DNA from 3 places in the Pseudoalteromonas sp. PAB 2.2 genome. Region 1 is predicted to be linked to each of the others. Evidence: predicted binding sites of a transcription regulator. Region 1 holds the regulator's gene; each other region holds the start of a gene.
The links. The regulator sigma-54, encoded in region 1, starts transcription at its own class of promoters, with help from an activator protein. The targets are predictions, from matches to a motif close to GTTGGCACGNNNNTNGNNT.

Region 1 (5,664 bases):
GGGATATCGCCGCACTGAGATAAATTTACTAAGAAAAATGTATTTTAGAGAAGCGAGCGATATAAAAGTAGGATATTTAACAGGAATTTTAAATACCCAATGCAAGTTTAACGTAAACAGTCAAGGCTTAGCAAATGCTATTCTTGTTCATGAAAGCGTTGTGCAATTAATTCGCCTATTGCATTGAGTGCTGCGTCAGCATCGGGGCCTTCACACACCACACGGACTTCTTTGCCTTGGCTGCTCTCGAGTAACATTAAGGCTAATACACTATCGCCTTCGGCTTCTTTATCGTCTTGGTAAAGGGTTATTTTAGCATCGAATTGCAGTGCAAGTTGTGCTAAAACCGTGGCTGCTCGTGCATGTAAACCTAGCTTATTTTGGATTAAAAAAGTGTCTTCAGCATGCATCGTCGTTGCCTATTGGGTATCTTGCTCGCGGTGGCGTATTTTCACGTTTGCGTGACTTTTCGAAAAGCTCTCACCAATGGTTTGCGCTAAGTAAACTGAGCGATGTTGTCCACCTGTGCAGCCAATCGCAATGGTTAAATAACTGCGATTATTTCGCTCTAGGTGAGGGAGCCATGTTTGTACAAAGGTTTGAATTTGCCATGTAAACTTTTGCACTATGCTGTGACTAGCAAGGTAATCTTTTACTGGTTGGTCTAAGCCTGTCAGTGGTTTTAGATCCGGTTCCCAGTGTGGATTCGGTAAAAAGCGAGCATCAAATACGTAATCAGCTTCTTTTGGAATACCGTGCTTAAAGCCAAACGACATAAAAGTAATAATGAGCTTTTTGTCTTTTTTACCCAGTATTTTTTCGCGAATAGATTCGGCAAGCTGATGCACGCTGAGATCGGTCGTATCAATCATAAAATCGGCACGGGTGATCAAAACATCCAGTAATACTTTTTCTTGTTTAATCGCTAAATCAAGCGGCAGCGAGTCAATCGATAATGGGTGTAAGCGGCGTGTTTCAGAGAATCGTTTGATCAGTGTTTGATCATCACTATCTAAATAAAACAACGTAGGTTTTGCAAAGCCCGGTAAATACTCAAGAATATCGTTAAATTCTTGCTGTTCTTTCGGCAGGTTACGCACATCGATACTTACAGCAATTTTGTCGTAATTATCTGACACACTGCGTACTAACGAAGGAAGCAGGTTTACAGGAATATTATCAACGCAGTAATAGCCTAAGTCTTCAAGTACTCGTAAAGCGACTGATTTACCTGAACCAGAGCGACCGCTGATAATAATTAATTCCATTTATGCCTCTGATGCAATGACTTTAAACAGATCACTATCTGTTTTAGCACTGCGTAGCTGTTTACAAAATTCTTTGTCTTTAAGTCTATCAGCAATTGTTGATAAGGTCTTTAGATGAAGCTGACAGTCACCATCTGGTACGATGAGTGCGACAAAAATATCCACTGGACGATTATCAATTGCATCAAAATTTATAGGTGACTCACTCACAATTACAAATGCGTGTGGCTGATCTGCACCGCTCATACGACCATGTGGAATCGCAATACCTCGGCCAATACCCGTGCTGCCCAATTTTTCTCTGTTCAATAGGGCATTGAGTATATCTTGCTGAGATAAATGAGGGAGCTGCTCATGAGCCAGTTCGCTGATAAATTCGAGAATTCTTTTTTTGCTATTAAAAAGGACCGCAGCTTTGCTGCAGTCCTGGTTAGTAAGTGAACTAAGTTTCATAATTTAGTGTCGAGCTAATTTCTCTTTGTGTTTAATTACTTGACGATCAAGTTTATCGATTAACGAGTCGATGGCTGCATACATATCTTGGTGTTCAGTAGAGGCAAATAACTCGCCTCCGTTTACATGTAAAGTTGCTTCTGCTTTTTGGCTTAGTTTTTCTACATCTAGAATGACATGAACATTATTAATGTGGTCAAAATGCCTTTCTAGTTTCGCAAACTTGGTGTTTACATAGTCTCTTAATGAATCTGTGATTTCTACATGACGACCAGTTAAATTTAGTTGCATAAGCATTTTCCTTCTATGTAAAACGTCTAAATCAGACTCTTACGCTGATTCGACGGAGGTATTGCTAGAGACTCTCGATATTTTGCTATTGTCCGTCTAGCTACTTTAATTCCTTGCTCAGCCAATATATCTGCAATTTTGCTATCACTCAATGGTTTAGCTGTGTTTTCTGCGGCGATTAGCTTTTTGATTAAAGCGCGAATTGCCGTAGATGAACACTCACCCCCATTTTCAGTGCTTACATGGCTGGAGAAGAAATATTTCAACTCAAAAATTCCCCGCGGGGTATGCATGTATTTTTGTGTTGTTACTCGCGAAATTGTTGATTCATGCATTTCGACCATTTCTGCGACATCATTTAATACCATGGGTTTCATGGCCTCAGGACCATGTTCAAAGAAAGCCTGTTGTTGTTGAACAATACAGTTAGTCACTTTTAATAACGTGTCATTACGGCTTTCTAAGCTTTTAATAAACCATTTTGCTTCTTGTAAATGAGAGCGAATAAATTGGCTATCACTGCTTGATTTTACAGAACGTGACATCGCCGCATAGTGGCTATTCACTCTGATTTTCGGCATGCAGTCTGGGTTTAGTTCAACTACCCAACGGCCTTTTATTTTTTTTACGGATACATCGGGTATCACGTATTCAGACTCTTCTCTAACAATGGTATCCGCAGGCTTTGGATTTAAGCTGTGGATCAATGTCATGACTTCTTTCAGCTCACTTTCTTTAAGCTTAGTCTTTTTCATCAAAGTGCGATAGTCACGACTCGCTAATAATTCAATATGTTCTGATAACACCATTTTAGTTTCAGCTAAATAGGGGGTGTCAGCATCGAATTGGCGTAATTGAATACACAAACATTCTTGTAAACTACGGGCGCCAATACCGACAGGATCGAATAATTGGATTCTTTTTAAGACAGCTTCGACTTCATCAAGTTCGATTTCTTCTTCATCGTTATTTTGATTGAAGCTTTCAACAATGTCTTCGCAGCTTACGGTTAAAATACCCGAATCATCAATTGCCTCAACAATCGCAACGGCAATCGCTTCGTCTGTTGGGCTGAATGGAGTCAGTTGTAACTGCCACATTAGGTATTCGTGGAGAGTTTCGGTTGATGCGCCTTGGTAAATTGATTCATCTTCAGGCATTGGACCTGAGGAACTTGATGGGGCAGCACTCATGTACTCATCCCACGTAACATCCATTGCTAAGTCGTCACTTACGGTGTCTTTGTTGAGGGCATCACTGCTTTCTTGCTCGTACTCGCTTGCAGCTTCGTCAGCCGACGCGCTTAGTTGGGTATCGTCAGATTCGGCTTTCTGCTCGTTCTTGCCAATACTCTCTTCTGCATAATCTGCTTCTTCAACTTCAAGCAAAGGGTTAGAGTCTAACGCTTCTTGAATTTCTTGCTGGAGATCCAATGTACTGAGCTGCAACAAACGGATAGCCTGTTGCAGTTGTGGAGTCATTGTAAGTTGCTGGCCCATGCGCAGCTGTAATGATTGCCTCATGTATCCCTAACAATCCTTTTTAGTCTTATCAAACAATAGCACGATGCCGTTAACTATTTATTTGATTTATTGTCATTGTTATAAGTCTAGCAGATGCTCTAGTCGGTGGCGTATTTAAAGCCTGAATTGCTCGCCTAGATACACATCGCGTACAGTTTGGTCGGCTAACACATGTTCAGGTGTACCTGATGCAATTAGCTCCCCATGAGAAACAATGTAGGCTTTTTCACAAACATCAAGGGTTTCTCTCACATTGTGGTCAGTAATTAATACACCAATACCACGATTTTTTAAGTGCTCAATAATTTTCTTTATATCTAACACTGAAATAGGATCAACACCAGCAAAAGGCTCATCGAGCAAAATAAATTTAGGGTCAGCGGCCAGTGCGCGTGCTATTTCAACACGACGGCGTTCACCCCCTGACAATGCCATACCTTGGCTGTCACGAATGTGTTGAATGCTAAATTCATCAAGTAAGCTGTTAAGTGTTTCTTCGCGGCCTTGTTTATTGAGATCTTTACGGGTCTCTAAAATGGCCATTAAGTTTTGATAAACGGTCAGTTTTCTAAAAATCGATGATTCTTGTGGCAAATAGCCAATACCTAAGCGAGCGCGGCTGTGCATTGGCAATAAGGTGATATCGTTATCATCAATGCTTATTTTACCTTTGTCACTGGGCACTAATCCCACAATCATGTAAAAGGTGGTTGTTTTACCTGCGCCATTTGGCCCAAGTAAACCGACAATGCTGCCAGCTTCTACCTCAAGGCCTACATTTTTTACAACTTGGCGACCCTTATAGCTTTTAGCTAATAGCTCTGCTTTTAGTGTGCTCATGGCTGGCCTTCATCGTTCTTTTTGTTATCAACAGGCACTAAAATAGTGTGTACACGATCGGTCGAGTTTTCATCTTTCTCGGCACTTATCAGTTGCTGTTCCATATCGTATGTAATGCTCTTGGCACTGACTTTTTGGCCTGCTTGAGTCACTTGTGCATTGCCAACGAGTGTTAATAAGCGTTTAGCAACATCGTAACGAACTTCTTCAGCACTGGCGCTCATAATAGTGCCGTCAGCTTGTTTTTCTTCAAAGTAAGCGGGCTTTCCTGTGGCAATAATTAATTCAACCGTGCCTTCAACTTCACCTGCATGTGCTTCGAGTCGATCCGCTGTAATACGACGGTTACCATGTATGATCTCGACATTATCTTCGAAGATACCAATGCCATTTTTTAGCTGACCTTCTTGGCGATCAGAGCTAATGCTGATTGGTGTGCCAGCCTGCTCAGCAGCTGCGCCAGAAAACGCAATCAATAAGCTTGGGATCAGGAGTAATTTCTTAAGTTTATTGGTCATAGTATATGGTTCGTGTATGGTTAGTTAACTCAACAATTTCGGCTTTTAAATCGGCTTTTAAACCTTTACCGGTAATTTTTAAATTCGGTCCTGTCAGCGTGACAGGTTGCTTAGAAAACATGGTCATTTTGTCAATGTCGATGTTAATGTTCTCAGCTTTAATATCTTCGATCATGCCATTATGGGTAAGGTTTTTAGCAACTACATCCCCTTCGAATACAAGCTGATCGTTTTCATATAACGTGGCTTCTTTGGCTTTTACTTGCCAAACTTGCTGATCACCGTAAATGGTGAAAATGGGTTGCTCAAAAAAGGTGAACCCGAGCTGTTGATACAGCTCCATTTTAGCAGCGGCCACTTTATGACTGATTTTACCTTGATCATCATAGGCTGTTTGCTTTAATGCGATTGCGGTATAATCAGGTGTAGCGATAATCTCGTCTTCACTGAGCACTGTGTTTGTCGGTTGATTAAAGTACGGATACCATAACCAAACCATGCTACAAACAAAAACAACACTTAGTAAAATACGGGCTATATTCATGCGCTCGTTCCATCGCTAGTTAGCGGTTTGCCATTTTCTAGCATTAATAAATCAGTTAGTTCACGCACAGCTCCAAAGCCACCAGGTAACAGGGTGGTGTAATGAGCCAGTTTTTTGATTAATGGATGAGCATCATTAACAGCAACGGCAAATCCGACTTTTTCCATAACCGGTAAGTCTGGACCATCGTCACCAATATAGGCAATTTGCTCATCTGTTAAGCTAAG
Region 2 (5,664 bases), on a different contig from region 1:
TTAAGCCCGCTGTTTTTGATTTAAACAGTTTGTCGAATTTTGGGGTGCCTAAATACGCCTTTAGCTCTTCAACTAGGCTTTCATATTTAAGCAGAATGTCTTCAGCCATTTATAAAACCATCAACGTCTATTAAAAAAAGTAGGTATACTAGTCGGCAATTACGCAGTAAAAACACAAACAGTAGTCACTTTTTTATTTTATTAATTATTGTTATAAGTATTTGCCAAATAAATGGCAAGCACTGTTAAGTTTTATTTGTAAGCAAAAACTATGCCCTAAAGCGGTTCTTTATTTAACAGTGTGTTGAATAAAGAGCTGGAGTAAGAGGTTTTAGTTACAACGAGTTATCTTTTTGTGATTATAAACTTACTATACATTAATTGTGTTAAGTGTCAGTTTTTAATAACAAGTTAGTCACAAATTAGCGACCTAAATAGGTAAGGCCGAATGGCAAAATCAGCAAAAATCGAATTTGTCTGCACAGAGTGCGGCATGAACTATCAGCGCTGGCAAGGACAGTGTAAGTGCGGTGCATGGAACACGCTAGCAGAATTTAAGCCCTCAGCCGGACAGTCAAAACAAGCGGCAAGCCGTGCCGTGGTTGCAGGCTACGCAGGCGGTGTTGGCGGCGGCTCAAAAAAAATTAATGAAGTCGAAACCGCCGAAGCAGAAAAACGCTTAACCGACATTGGTGAGTTAGACCGTGTATTAAGTGGCGGTGTGACCACCGGTTCCGTAAATATTATTTCGGGCGATCCAGGGGCTGGAAAAACGACATTATTGTCAGATTTAATTGCTCGCATGTCGAAAGTGATGCCGTCACTTTATTGTACGGCAGAAGAGTCATTATCGCAGTTTAAAAACCGTGTAAACCGACTGCGTTTAGATTATAACCCTGATGAGCTTTATTTACTGTCAGAAACCAGCGTTGAAGCAATTATTGAAGAGCTTGATAAGAACAAGATTAAGTTTGCGGTGATCGATTCAATTCAAGCGGTTGTGACAGAAGCCGCTAATGGCAGCCCAGGCTCTCCTTCACAAGTTAAAAGTGCAGCACAAGCACTCACTCAATATTGTAAGCAAAATGACGTCACCATGTTCATTATTGCTCACGTTAATAAAAACAACGAAATCGCAGGCCCGCAAACCTTAGTGCATATTGTTGATGCGCTGCTGCATATTGATACCAACGATGGGCAAATTCGTACCTTACGTGCCAATAAAAACCGTTTTGGCGATATTGATACCGTCGGTATTTTTAGAATGTGTGAGCGCGGTATGCTCAGTGTTGACAACCCAAGCGAAATATTTTTATCGGGATCAAGCACCGAATCGCCGGGATCGGCTATTACATGTATTCGTAAAGGTAATCGTAATTTATTGTTAGAGATTCAGTGCTTAACCACAGAAACAGAGGCTGAGTTTCCGCAGCGAGTGTGTGTTGGCTTAAATATGAATCGTATCAAAATGCTCACGGGAATTTTGCGTAAACACACCAAGACTAAAATCTTTCATGACACGTTTTTTAATATTGTCGGTGGCCTAAAAATTGATGAGTCTGAAACCTGTATCGACTTAGCATTAGTTACGGCATTGTTGAGTAGTTTGAATGAATTTGTTGTGCCAAGAACCACCTGTATTATGGGCGAATTAAGCTTAAATGGTGACGTTAGGCCCATCGACAGTGGGGTGCCGCGAGTAAAAGAAGCCGCTCAGCATGGTTTCACTGAAATTTTTATTCCATATCGTAACTACCATAAATCAATGGAAGGATTGGGCGCAAAAATTACACCTGTTAAAACAGTGCATGAGTTACTGTCTTTAATAAACTAGTTGTAATTTGATAGACTATAAAAAACACCAATCAAAGGAAATAAAATGAAAAAGTTAGTAATTGCAGCCGTTGTTGCTGCAGCTGTAGGTGGCGTCGTTTACGCAAACTATACAGCAACACAGGAAGTGAAAAAGGTTGTTGATAAGCAACTAAGCGCTTTATCAAGCCAAAGTGGTGTAGATATCACTTACAGCGATATTTCAGCAAGTGTGTTCAGTAGCAGCATGCAGTTGTCTGGTATAAATGTGCAAAGCATTGAAGGCGATGAAACCATTGCCACTATCGACAATATTGAAGTGACGGGTTACGAAGTTGATGCGATCCCACCCCACACGGGCTTCGTGATGACAAATTTCCGCTTTAGTGATGAGTTTTTATCGCAACTTCCAGACAGTGCGAATAATAAGCTTGCCGCAACGAGTTACAACGTGAATTCATCGCTTGATTACAACAAAGAGTCAGGTGATAGCAAGTTTGCGCTTAACGTGAAGGCAAGCGAAGTGGCTGATGTACGTTTTAATCTTGGTTTAGCAAATTCAACGGCGTTGATGGAAGCATCTTTATCAATCAGCCAAGCACAAAATGCTGCGAATGGGGCTGAGCTCACTTTAGAGCAACAACTACAGCAACAATCAAAAATGATGGCGGCAATGAGCCAATTAGAGCCGCGCAGTATCGAGCTTGAAATCAACGACGACGGTGAACTTAAAACTGTTGTCGAAAGCTTCTTAAAAGCGCAAGGCATGACACTTGATGACCTTGAGCAAGTTGTGGCAATGCAATTACAACAAGCTCCTGTAAGTGCGGAGTTAGACACTGCGATTAAAAACTTTGCCAGTGGTTTATCAAAATTGTCTTTATCGGCACGCCTACCTGAAGGCAAGTCGATGATGCAAATCAACCAGCAAATCATGATGCTGGTTGGTCAGCCTGAAGAGCTTGCGAAATTTATTAATTTAAAAGCCAGTGGTGAATAACCCGCTGACCGCAGCCGTGCGTTAGCTGCAATAACCTTAAAGTGTTCAACTCTCTAGTTTACTCACTTTAAGGTTATTTTTTACATGCCTTACACCCTGACTGTGTTCTAAGAACTTTTGTGCCAGCGCACGTTGAAACCCCGTTTCCGTTGAACCTAATAATTCAATCGTATCGCCACTTACAATAACCTGTAAGTTTTCAATTTTAAAATTGCGGTTATTCGTTAGTTTCTTTAAAGCCACTTGCTGTAATCGCGGTTGCGCCGAAGTACTGGTTGTTAAAACATGGGTGTTGGCACTGACTTGTGTGGCGCAAGCCAATAAAAAAAGACAGCTAAATAAGGTTACGACAACAGATAATTTGAAACGGCTCATACAATTCCCTCGCAATAATGACAGATTGAACTCTGTATGAACAATTACAAATTCTGTTCCAATTTTAGTTTGTTGATTTTTATAGGTTTTATTTTTTTGAAGAAACTGTATGTGAAGTAATTACACATAGTTCAGTAAAAAAGACACGGCAAATAACAGCGATAAAAATGCCGAGACAGGCTCGGCATTTTTATTAACAAGGCTTATTAAGCACGCACTACTTTTTCTTTTTTGGTTTTGCCTTTTTCTTCGCTTTGATCTTTGCTGGATCTTTTTTCTTTTTAGAAGGGATTTTTGCTTCTTTGTGTTGCGGCTCTATCCCTTTGATTACTCGACGCTTTAGTTTTTGTTCGATGTAACGCTCAACTTTGCCTAAAATGGCAACGTCATGCGCTTCGATAAATGAAATCGCGATTCCTTTTTTGCCTGCACGACCAGTACGTCCAATACGGTGAACGTATATGTCTGCGGTGCGAGGCATATCAAAGTTAATCACATGGCTGATATCTGCCACGTCAATACCACGGGCAGCCACATCGGTTGCTACCAATATTTTATTGCGGCCAGAATGGAAGTTCTCCATTGCTTTCATGCGTTTATCTTGTGGCATTTCACCACGTAACCAAGCAACGCGCAGTCCTTCGTTATTTAACGCACCAATTAATGATTCTAGGCGTTCACGGGTCTTAACGAACACTATCGCTTTATGGATATCATCGCCGTTTAAGATATCGACTAACATTTTAAGCTTATGGTTGTAGTCGTCGGCTAAGTGAACCCACTGGTGGATCTTTGCTTTTTCTTTACGCGACGATTCTGCTTCTAGTAGCGCAGGATCATTTAAAATACGCTCAGCGAAAAGCTCAACACTGTCACCTTCAAGTGTGGCTGAAAATAGAAAACATTGACGACGATTTCTGGCTTCATCACAAATACGCAGCATTTCTTTACGAAAGCCCATATCGAGCATGCGGTCGGCTTCGTCTAAAATAAGCATTTCGACATTTTCAGCATGGAAGTTCTCGGTTTCGAGGTATTCCATTAAGCGCCCAGGTGTCGCGATAAGAATGTCGTTATTGTTCTCAAAAATTTCTTTGTGCGTTCCATAGTTGATGCCGCCCGTCACAACACCTATTTTAAGGTGTGTTTGCTCAGCAAGCTGTTCACAATGCTCATGGATTTGATAAGCAAGCTCGCGAGTAGGAGTCATGATAAGTACGCGGGCAAAACCAGGGTCACGACGAGGGAAATCAAGCAAGTATTGAATAGCTGGGATCAAAAACGCGGCTGTTTTACCGGTACCTGTGGGTGCAGATGCCAAAATATCGCGCCCTTGTAATGCTTCAGGGATCGCTTGTTGTTGAATGCTGGTTGGCGTATCAAAACCCATTTTATTAATGGCATTTAACAGCTTGTTATCGATATCAAATTCAGAAAATTGCATAGAGTGACATAAATAGAGGACAATTGGCGTTAATTATACGCGCTATCCAGCTGTTGGTGAATGAAAAGGTGAAAAAATGTCAGGTTTTGTGTTTAAACAGTTTTCGATAGGGCAAACTCACACTGCAATGAAAGTTTCAACAGATGGGATTTTGTTGGGGGCATGGGCACATGTAAGCGATGCTGCACGAATTGTTGATATTGGCACAGGCACCGGGTTGCTTGCTTTAATGGCAAAACAACGTGCGCCGAAGGCGGTTGTTAACGCTATCGAAATAGAGGTTAACGCGTGTATTGATGCTCGCGCTAATTTTGCTAATAGCCCTTGGCCTGACATTATGCTTTATCAAGGGGCTGTGCAGTCTTTTAAAGCAGCAACCCCCTTTGATGCAATTATCACTAATCCACCTTATTTCAATGCCAGCCTTAAAGGCGATAATGCAGCACGCAATACAGCGCGCCACACCGATGGATTGAGTTTTAGCGAATTAATCAAAGCGTGTAGTGCGCTGAGTCATGCACATACTCTGCTCAATGTGATACTGCCTTGTCCTGAGGCCGAGCAATTTATTGCCATTGCAAAGCAAGAAGGCTGGTATTTAAACCACCTGTGTTTAGTTAAAACAACCGAGAAAAAAGCACCTAGTCGCAGTTTAATGTTATTTAGTCAGGTTGCAGCCCCTTTAACGACAACACATTTAACGATTCATGCAAACAGTGGCGCGTACAGTGCTGAATATAGTGCGCTATGCAAGGACTTTTATTTGAAAATGTGACGCATACCAGCCATTAATAGTCCGTCATCACTTTACTCTAAAAGGTCGTATTGCTATTCACTGATGCTCGATTGTAGGCCATTTTCGCTTACTAATAATGTATAAGAGTGTCCATATGAGGCATGACAAATGGCAACTGATTCATCAACACGCTTACCTTCATCATTCAGTCGAGAGATTTTAATATCATCTGCGCAGTCATCAGTGTGATACCACGTACTTAATTGATTTTGATATAGGTTAACTATTTGATTCTCT
Region 3 (5,664 bases), on a different contig from region 1:
CAAAATGCACATCATTCAGTTCAAGCTTCAACGAAGGGAAAACCGACAGTTTTTTATCACCGTTAATGGTGAGGCTTCGACCCGTCGTTTGTTCAACTTGCTGCGAGACTTTGTTAAAGATTGCATCAGTTGGGATAAGAAACGGTGCGGCGATTACTAAGGCAATTAGTAATACGAATATGACACCAATAATCTTTAGTAAGGTTTTCATAATCATCCTTAAAAATGGGCAAACATTGTTCATATCATAGCGGGTGTTAAGCCGAAAATCATTGCTAAACAAATAAAAAGGCTATTCAGCAAGCTTAGGTAGACAAATATGAATCGTCGCTGAAATATTTTGAAACCTTTAGGTTACATTAAATAGTTGACTAGATGATACCCAAAGGTTACATTGATACCTATAGGTTACAATTAAAATTAAAAGGAAGATTTATGTCAAAGCAAGATATCCAAACGGAAGAGAAATTTATGAGCCAAAATGCATGGTTTTCAGTGTTTATGGGGATCACTCTACTCATTATCAGTGTTTACCCTGCGCTTAATCAAACATCGGCCCCCTTGTTGTTTTTAGGCAGTGCTGCTTTTCTGGGATCATTCTGTATGTTTGTGATAAGAGGTGGATTTACATGGAAAATGAAATATCGCCTTACTTATAAAGATGAGTTTTTAAATACGATTGACACCATTGCCTATAAACATGTTGTACTTGGTTTACTCTTTAGTATGGGTGCGGTGTATTTATTGTCTGATGAGTTAGCTTTAGATGTTTCTCATAGCATGATGGCTACCTTTTACCTGGCTGAAATGAGTTTAATATATGGCATCTCAATTCTTTGGCAAAGTAGAGACTAGGAGCAATAGTGCAAAATCATATTGCAAAATATCGCAAAGCCGCAGGGCTTTCGCAACAAGAGCTAGCCGATGCTATCGCTGTTTCACGTAAAACAATTAGTACGGTCGAAACGTCTCGCTTTACGCCTTCAGTGATCATTGCATTAAAGATAGCCCGGCAGTTTAATACAACTGTCGAGCAATTATTTTCACTAGACGAAGCAGATTAACGCCTTTAAATGCAATCTTGTGCAGATTTAACTTATCAAGATTGCATCCCCTGTATTCTTCGGTATGATGCACGCCCCTGTTGCTGTTAGCTTATTTAAGCTAAAATAAAGTGACTAAAAAATATATCAAACTGGAGAGTCTACAAGGCATGAAGAAACTGCTTATTTCACCGTCAAAAATGGCGCTTAGCGAGCAAGAAAGTCAAATTTATCAAAATATTCTCAAGCAATCTTCAGAGCTAAGCCTCAACCTAATGGCCGTGAAAGTAGACAACCACCCAGAAGACTTTTTAGGTTGGTGCTATGAGCTACTCAGTGCAAGCCGCGATCGTATTAACTATGATTTATTAGAAGATAAGCAGTTACCGACATTAAAAAAACTTCACGACTTACTGATCTCTGCCATTAGCTTCTTGCAATTGAAAACGCTGCGCGTTGCACCTTGGCCTGTTGTTACTGGCTTTATTGAGCAACATAAAGAGCTCATTGCGCTTGATGAGCAATTACGTTTAGCAAACTACATTGGCACAATTAAATCACAAACTTTAAAAGAAATGATTCCAGAAGACCGCTTGGCTTTTGCAGGCAAACACACGGCTTCTCTTGACCCAAGTAGCTATAACTTTGATGTTGAATGGTTTGCTTCAACCAAAAGTGCCAAAGGGTTTCATCAAATGCTGAGCGACCTGCCTGCGGCTTTTGACGAGGCCCTAGCGCACATTCCCCTAGAAGGCGATGTGACGCAAGAACACTATCAACATTTTATGGTTGCTTACTTTATGGCCTTTACAGGCAGCGAAGAAAAACCAACGCTTGCGCCTGCAACACGCTTATTAGCAATGCGCCGCCCAGATGTATTTACGCCTATTACAAATAGTAAGCTTGATGCGCTTTGCGCTTCGTTGGGAGTTCCTAAATTAAACAACCGTGATTTTGAACGTTATTGGCAAGACGTGGTTACTGCAATTCATAGCATGCCTTGGTTTAAAATGGCTGCTGCAGCAAATGATCATGAACAATCACTTATTGAGATAAAAGCGTTACTACCGTGCTTTTTCTATTATGCCGATAACACCACGGCTGATAACTCTAACTACATTAAACTGCTTAGCAAACCGAAGAGCACGGGCAGTTCTGCAGGCAAAAAAACCGTGCGTCGCGGCAAAGAGTCTGCTGAGATTTTAGTAGACCGCGCGCTTGCAAGTGACGATATCCCCGAGCATATAAAAGCAAAACGAGACTCTATCGTCAGCGAAGTTGAAAAAGGCCGTAGCGTTGAAGAAACAATCAGCCTAATGCGTGCCATTTTTGGCTAAGTCTCTATCAAACAAGAAAAACCTGGTTGCTTCGCGATTGTGCAACCGGGTTATTTTTTGCACCACAGGTGTGCGCATGAACAATTCAAATAAATCTAAACTTTAAAAAATAACACGCTTAAAAGGCTGTTTTTAAAGCAGTTAAACATAAAATATCCCTTTCAGAATTAACTTGGCACAACCAGTGCTACATCGTATCCAGACAACACATAAAAACTGTCCTCAAATAATAACCAGACTGCAATCTGAAATGGGGCAAATCAACATAACAACAGGATACGAGAAACATGCTAAAACTAAAAAAAACGGTCGTAGCAAGCGCCATTGCGCTATTAACTTTGAGCTCAACATATAGTTATGCAGAAGTAACAGCAAACGCTGCGGCTACTTCAAACTATTTATGGCGTGGTCAAGAGCAAACTGGGGGTGATGCTGCAATTCAGGGCGGTATTGATTACGCAAGTGAATCTGGCTTTTACGCAGGTACTTGGGTATCGAATGCCAGCTGGGCTGACGACATGACTTACGAGCTAGACCTTTATGCAGGTTTTGGCGGTGATATCAATGAAACATTTAGCTACGATGTTGGCTACATTTATTATGCTTACCCTGATGCAGCATCTTATACTGACGCTGACTTTTCAGAGATCTACGGTAGCATCAGCATGGGTAGTTTCACTTTTGGTGCTGCAATCCTTGCTACATCAGCAGCCAGCGGTGACGGTACAGATTTTGGAGATTCTTTATACTTAAATGCTGACTATAGCTTCCCAGTTGGCAGTACCGGTGCAGAAATGGCTCTTCATCTGGGTCATTACTCAGGCGATTTCATTGGTGATGATAATATCATTGACTACGGTGTTTCTGTGTCAAAAGACGGCTTTACATTTGGCGTGTCTGACACAGACATTGATGGCTCTGATGTAAAAGTGTATGTCGCTTACGCAGTTGACTTTACGCTTTAAAAAAGAATGTGTTACTTGCTGCAACACGAAGGGCCGAAAGGCCCTTTTCTCGTTAAAGCGCACTTTAAAATTATGGCACACTGTGGCCTGTAGAGCCTTGCCAAATACGATACCATTGCTCACGATTCATCGTGAATTCTTTCGCTGCGACGGCTGATTTAACCCGGGCAATGTTGCCTGTACCCAATACTACCGATGGCAAACTTGGGTGCATGAGTAACCAAGTATACACAACTTGATCGATAGAGCTGGCTCCAATTTCGTTGCCAACTTGCTCCAACACCGCACGCAAACGCACTGCTTTTTCATCGTCATTTGAAAATAAACGCCCGCCCGCTAAAGGTGACCAAAGCATGGGTTTAATATCAAGTAATTGGCATTGATCCAAAGTCCCATCATCAAGCGCTTTCATCTCATAAGGCGAAAACTCTATTTGATTCGTGACTAAATCAAAGTCTAAACGGGACTGCAGTAAGCTGAGTTGTGACGGCGTGAAGTTTGAAACACCAAAGTCAATAACATCACCATTTGCTTTTAAAGTATTGAATGCTTCAGCTACTTCATCTGCATTCATTAAATAATCAGGGCGATGGATCAATAACACATCTAATCGGTCGGTATTAAAGTGTTTAAGCGATTGCTGAGCGGATGCGATGATATGGGCTGCACTCGAGTCATAATGATTCGCTTTGCCTTGCAAGCCTAAACTGGGAAATGCGGGTTTAATTCCACATTTAGTGATTATTTTTATTTCATCACGAATACTCGGCTTTAGTTGTAACGCTTTACCAAATTCAGCTTCGCAGCCGTATTCACCATAAATATCAGCATGGTCAGTGTGTGTAACCCCTACTTCAATGGCTTGCTCTAAAAAGCTTAAGCATTGCTGTGGTGATATTTGCCAATCTAGCAAGCGCCAAAATCCCAGTACTAATTCATCAATACAACGCACATTGTTATTCACTATATATACCTACTTAATCTTGATTATTACACCTATCTTACTCTTTAAAGAATAACACAATTTCCCTATTCACAACTGTTAACATATAGTTACAAATCAGACTTCTAATTAATAATAAATCAGGGTATTTTAGTACCTAAAAATAAATGTTACTTAACAAGGAATAATAATGAAATCGTCGAATGCAGTGACAGCACTAGTTGATATTTTTATCAGCCCAAGCAAAGCGTTTAATGGAGTGAAGGAGGCAAAAGGCTGGTCTTTTGTTGCTTTCATATTACTTGCAGGCATGCTCGCGGCAAGTATGCTCGCTTTTTATAACAAAGCAGATCCTCAGTTTTTAATCGATCAGCAAGTCGCTGCAGCCAGTGTTGATGCCACAATTGCTGAGCAAAAAATGATCCGTCAAAGCATGGAGCAAACGCTTGATATGCAGGTATGGTTTGCGCTCTTTGGTGGTATTATTGGCTTAGCTGTTATTAATGCATTGATGGCGGGTTACTACCTATTTGTATCAAAGCAAGATCCAGAGGCTAACTATAGTTACGGTGCGTGGTATGGGTTTGGCGTGTGGACCATGATGCCAATGGTTATTTCAAGCTTGGGTATATTGATCCTCGTTTTAACTGCCAGCAACAACCAGCTTTCACCAACCCTCTTTAATTATGCCTCAATCAATCAATTGCTCATCGGCCTTGAGGTCGGTCATCCTTTTTGTACCATGCTTGAAAGCCTAAACATTTTCTCTATCTGGGGCATTGTACTAGCGGCAATCGGTTTAAAGTGTTGGACTAACTTCAACTTTAATAAAGCACTCCTGTTTGCTGCCCTACCCAGTATCGCGATCTACGGTATTTGGACAGTTATTGCAATCATCTAGCTATCAAATGAGCGGCATTGCCGCTCTTACTCCCACAAGGAAGTAACATGAAAAAAGCCATCATTATTGGCCTTGCTATCACGGCATTTGCAGCATTACTCATATCTAAGCAAATAACAAACAGCAAAAAAGTGCCTGAAATGCATGTAGCAAGCGTTGAACAAGGTAGTATTGCTGATTCAATTTTGGCCTCTGGTAATCTGGTATTTAACACCCAAGTACAGTTACGCTCAGAAGTCACTGGGCGGGTTGCGAAGGTATTTGTTGAAGAAGGTGAAAGTGTCACCGAAGGCGATATTTTAATGCGCCTTGATACCACTGCATTTGAATCTGAGGTGGCGCGAAACAAAGCGGTGTTACGTGCAACCGAGATTGATATTAAACACAGCGAAACACGCCTGAAAAATATTGAGCGACAATTAAGTCGACAAAAAGAGCTCTACGAAGTCGGACTTGCAGGCCAAGAAGTGTATGA

Region 2: a site for sigma-54 is predicted at 3,232-3,250, ahead of BWD47_RS08635 (BON domain-containing protein). Genes of this name have one in related genera too.
Region 3: a site for sigma-54 is predicted at 2,552-2,570, ahead of BWD47_RS14035 (TorF family putative porin). Genes of this name have one in related genera too.

The regions. Positions count from the first base shown of each region.
Region 1 covers NZ_LYPI01000019.1:97,772-103,435, forward strand. The annotation lists gene BWD47_RS16820 (HPr family phosphocarrier protein) at 138-410, opposite strand; gene rapZ (RNase adapter RapZ) at 420-1,268, opposite strand; gene ptsN (PTS IIA-like nitrogen regulatory protein PtsN) at 1,269-1,721, opposite strand; gene hpf (ribosome hibernation promoting factor) at 1,725-2,012, opposite strand; gene BWD47_RS16840 (RNA polymerase factor sigma-54) at 2,039-3,535, opposite strand; gene lptB (LPS export ABC transporter ATP-binding protein) at 3,650-4,375, opposite strand; gene lptA (lipopolysaccharide transport periplasmic protein LptA) at 4,372-4,893, opposite strand; gene lptC (LPS export ABC transporter periplasmic protein LptC) at 4,883-5,437, opposite strand; gene kdsC (3-deoxy-manno-octulosonate-8-phosphatase KdsC) at 5,434-5,664, opposite strand, start outside.
Region 2 covers NZ_LYPI01000010.1:32,452-38,115, forward strand. The annotation lists gene BWD47_RS08620 (PilZ domain-containing protein) at 1-109, opposite strand, end outside; gene radA (DNA repair protein RadA) at 449-1,834, shown strand; gene BWD47_RS08630 (hypothetical protein) at 1,880-2,812, shown strand; gene BWD47_RS08635 (BON domain-containing protein) at 2,858-3,187, opposite strand; gene srmB (ATP-dependent RNA helicase SrmB) at 3,405-4,631, opposite strand; gene BWD47_RS08645 (tRNA1(Val) (adenine(37)-N6)-methyltransferase) at 4,708-5,406, shown strand; gene BWD47_RS08650 (hypothetical protein) at 5,460-5,664, opposite strand, start outside.
Region 3 covers NZ_LYPI01000015.1:10,631-16,294, forward strand. The annotation lists gene BWD47_RS14015 (AsmA family protein) at 1-211, opposite strand, end outside; gene BWD47_RS14020 (hypothetical protein) at 436-855, shown strand; gene BWD47_RS14025 (helix-turn-helix transcriptional regulator) at 864-1,064, shown strand; gene BWD47_RS14030 (hypothetical protein) at 1,214-2,380, shown strand; gene BWD47_RS14035 (TorF family putative porin) at 2,668-3,345, shown strand; gene BWD47_RS14040 (aldo/keto reductase family oxidoreductase) at 3,416-4,309, opposite strand; gene BWD47_RS14045 (YIP1 family protein) at 4,479-5,189, shown strand; gene BWD47_RS14050 (efflux RND transporter periplasmic adaptor subunit) at 5,237-5,664, shown strand, end outside.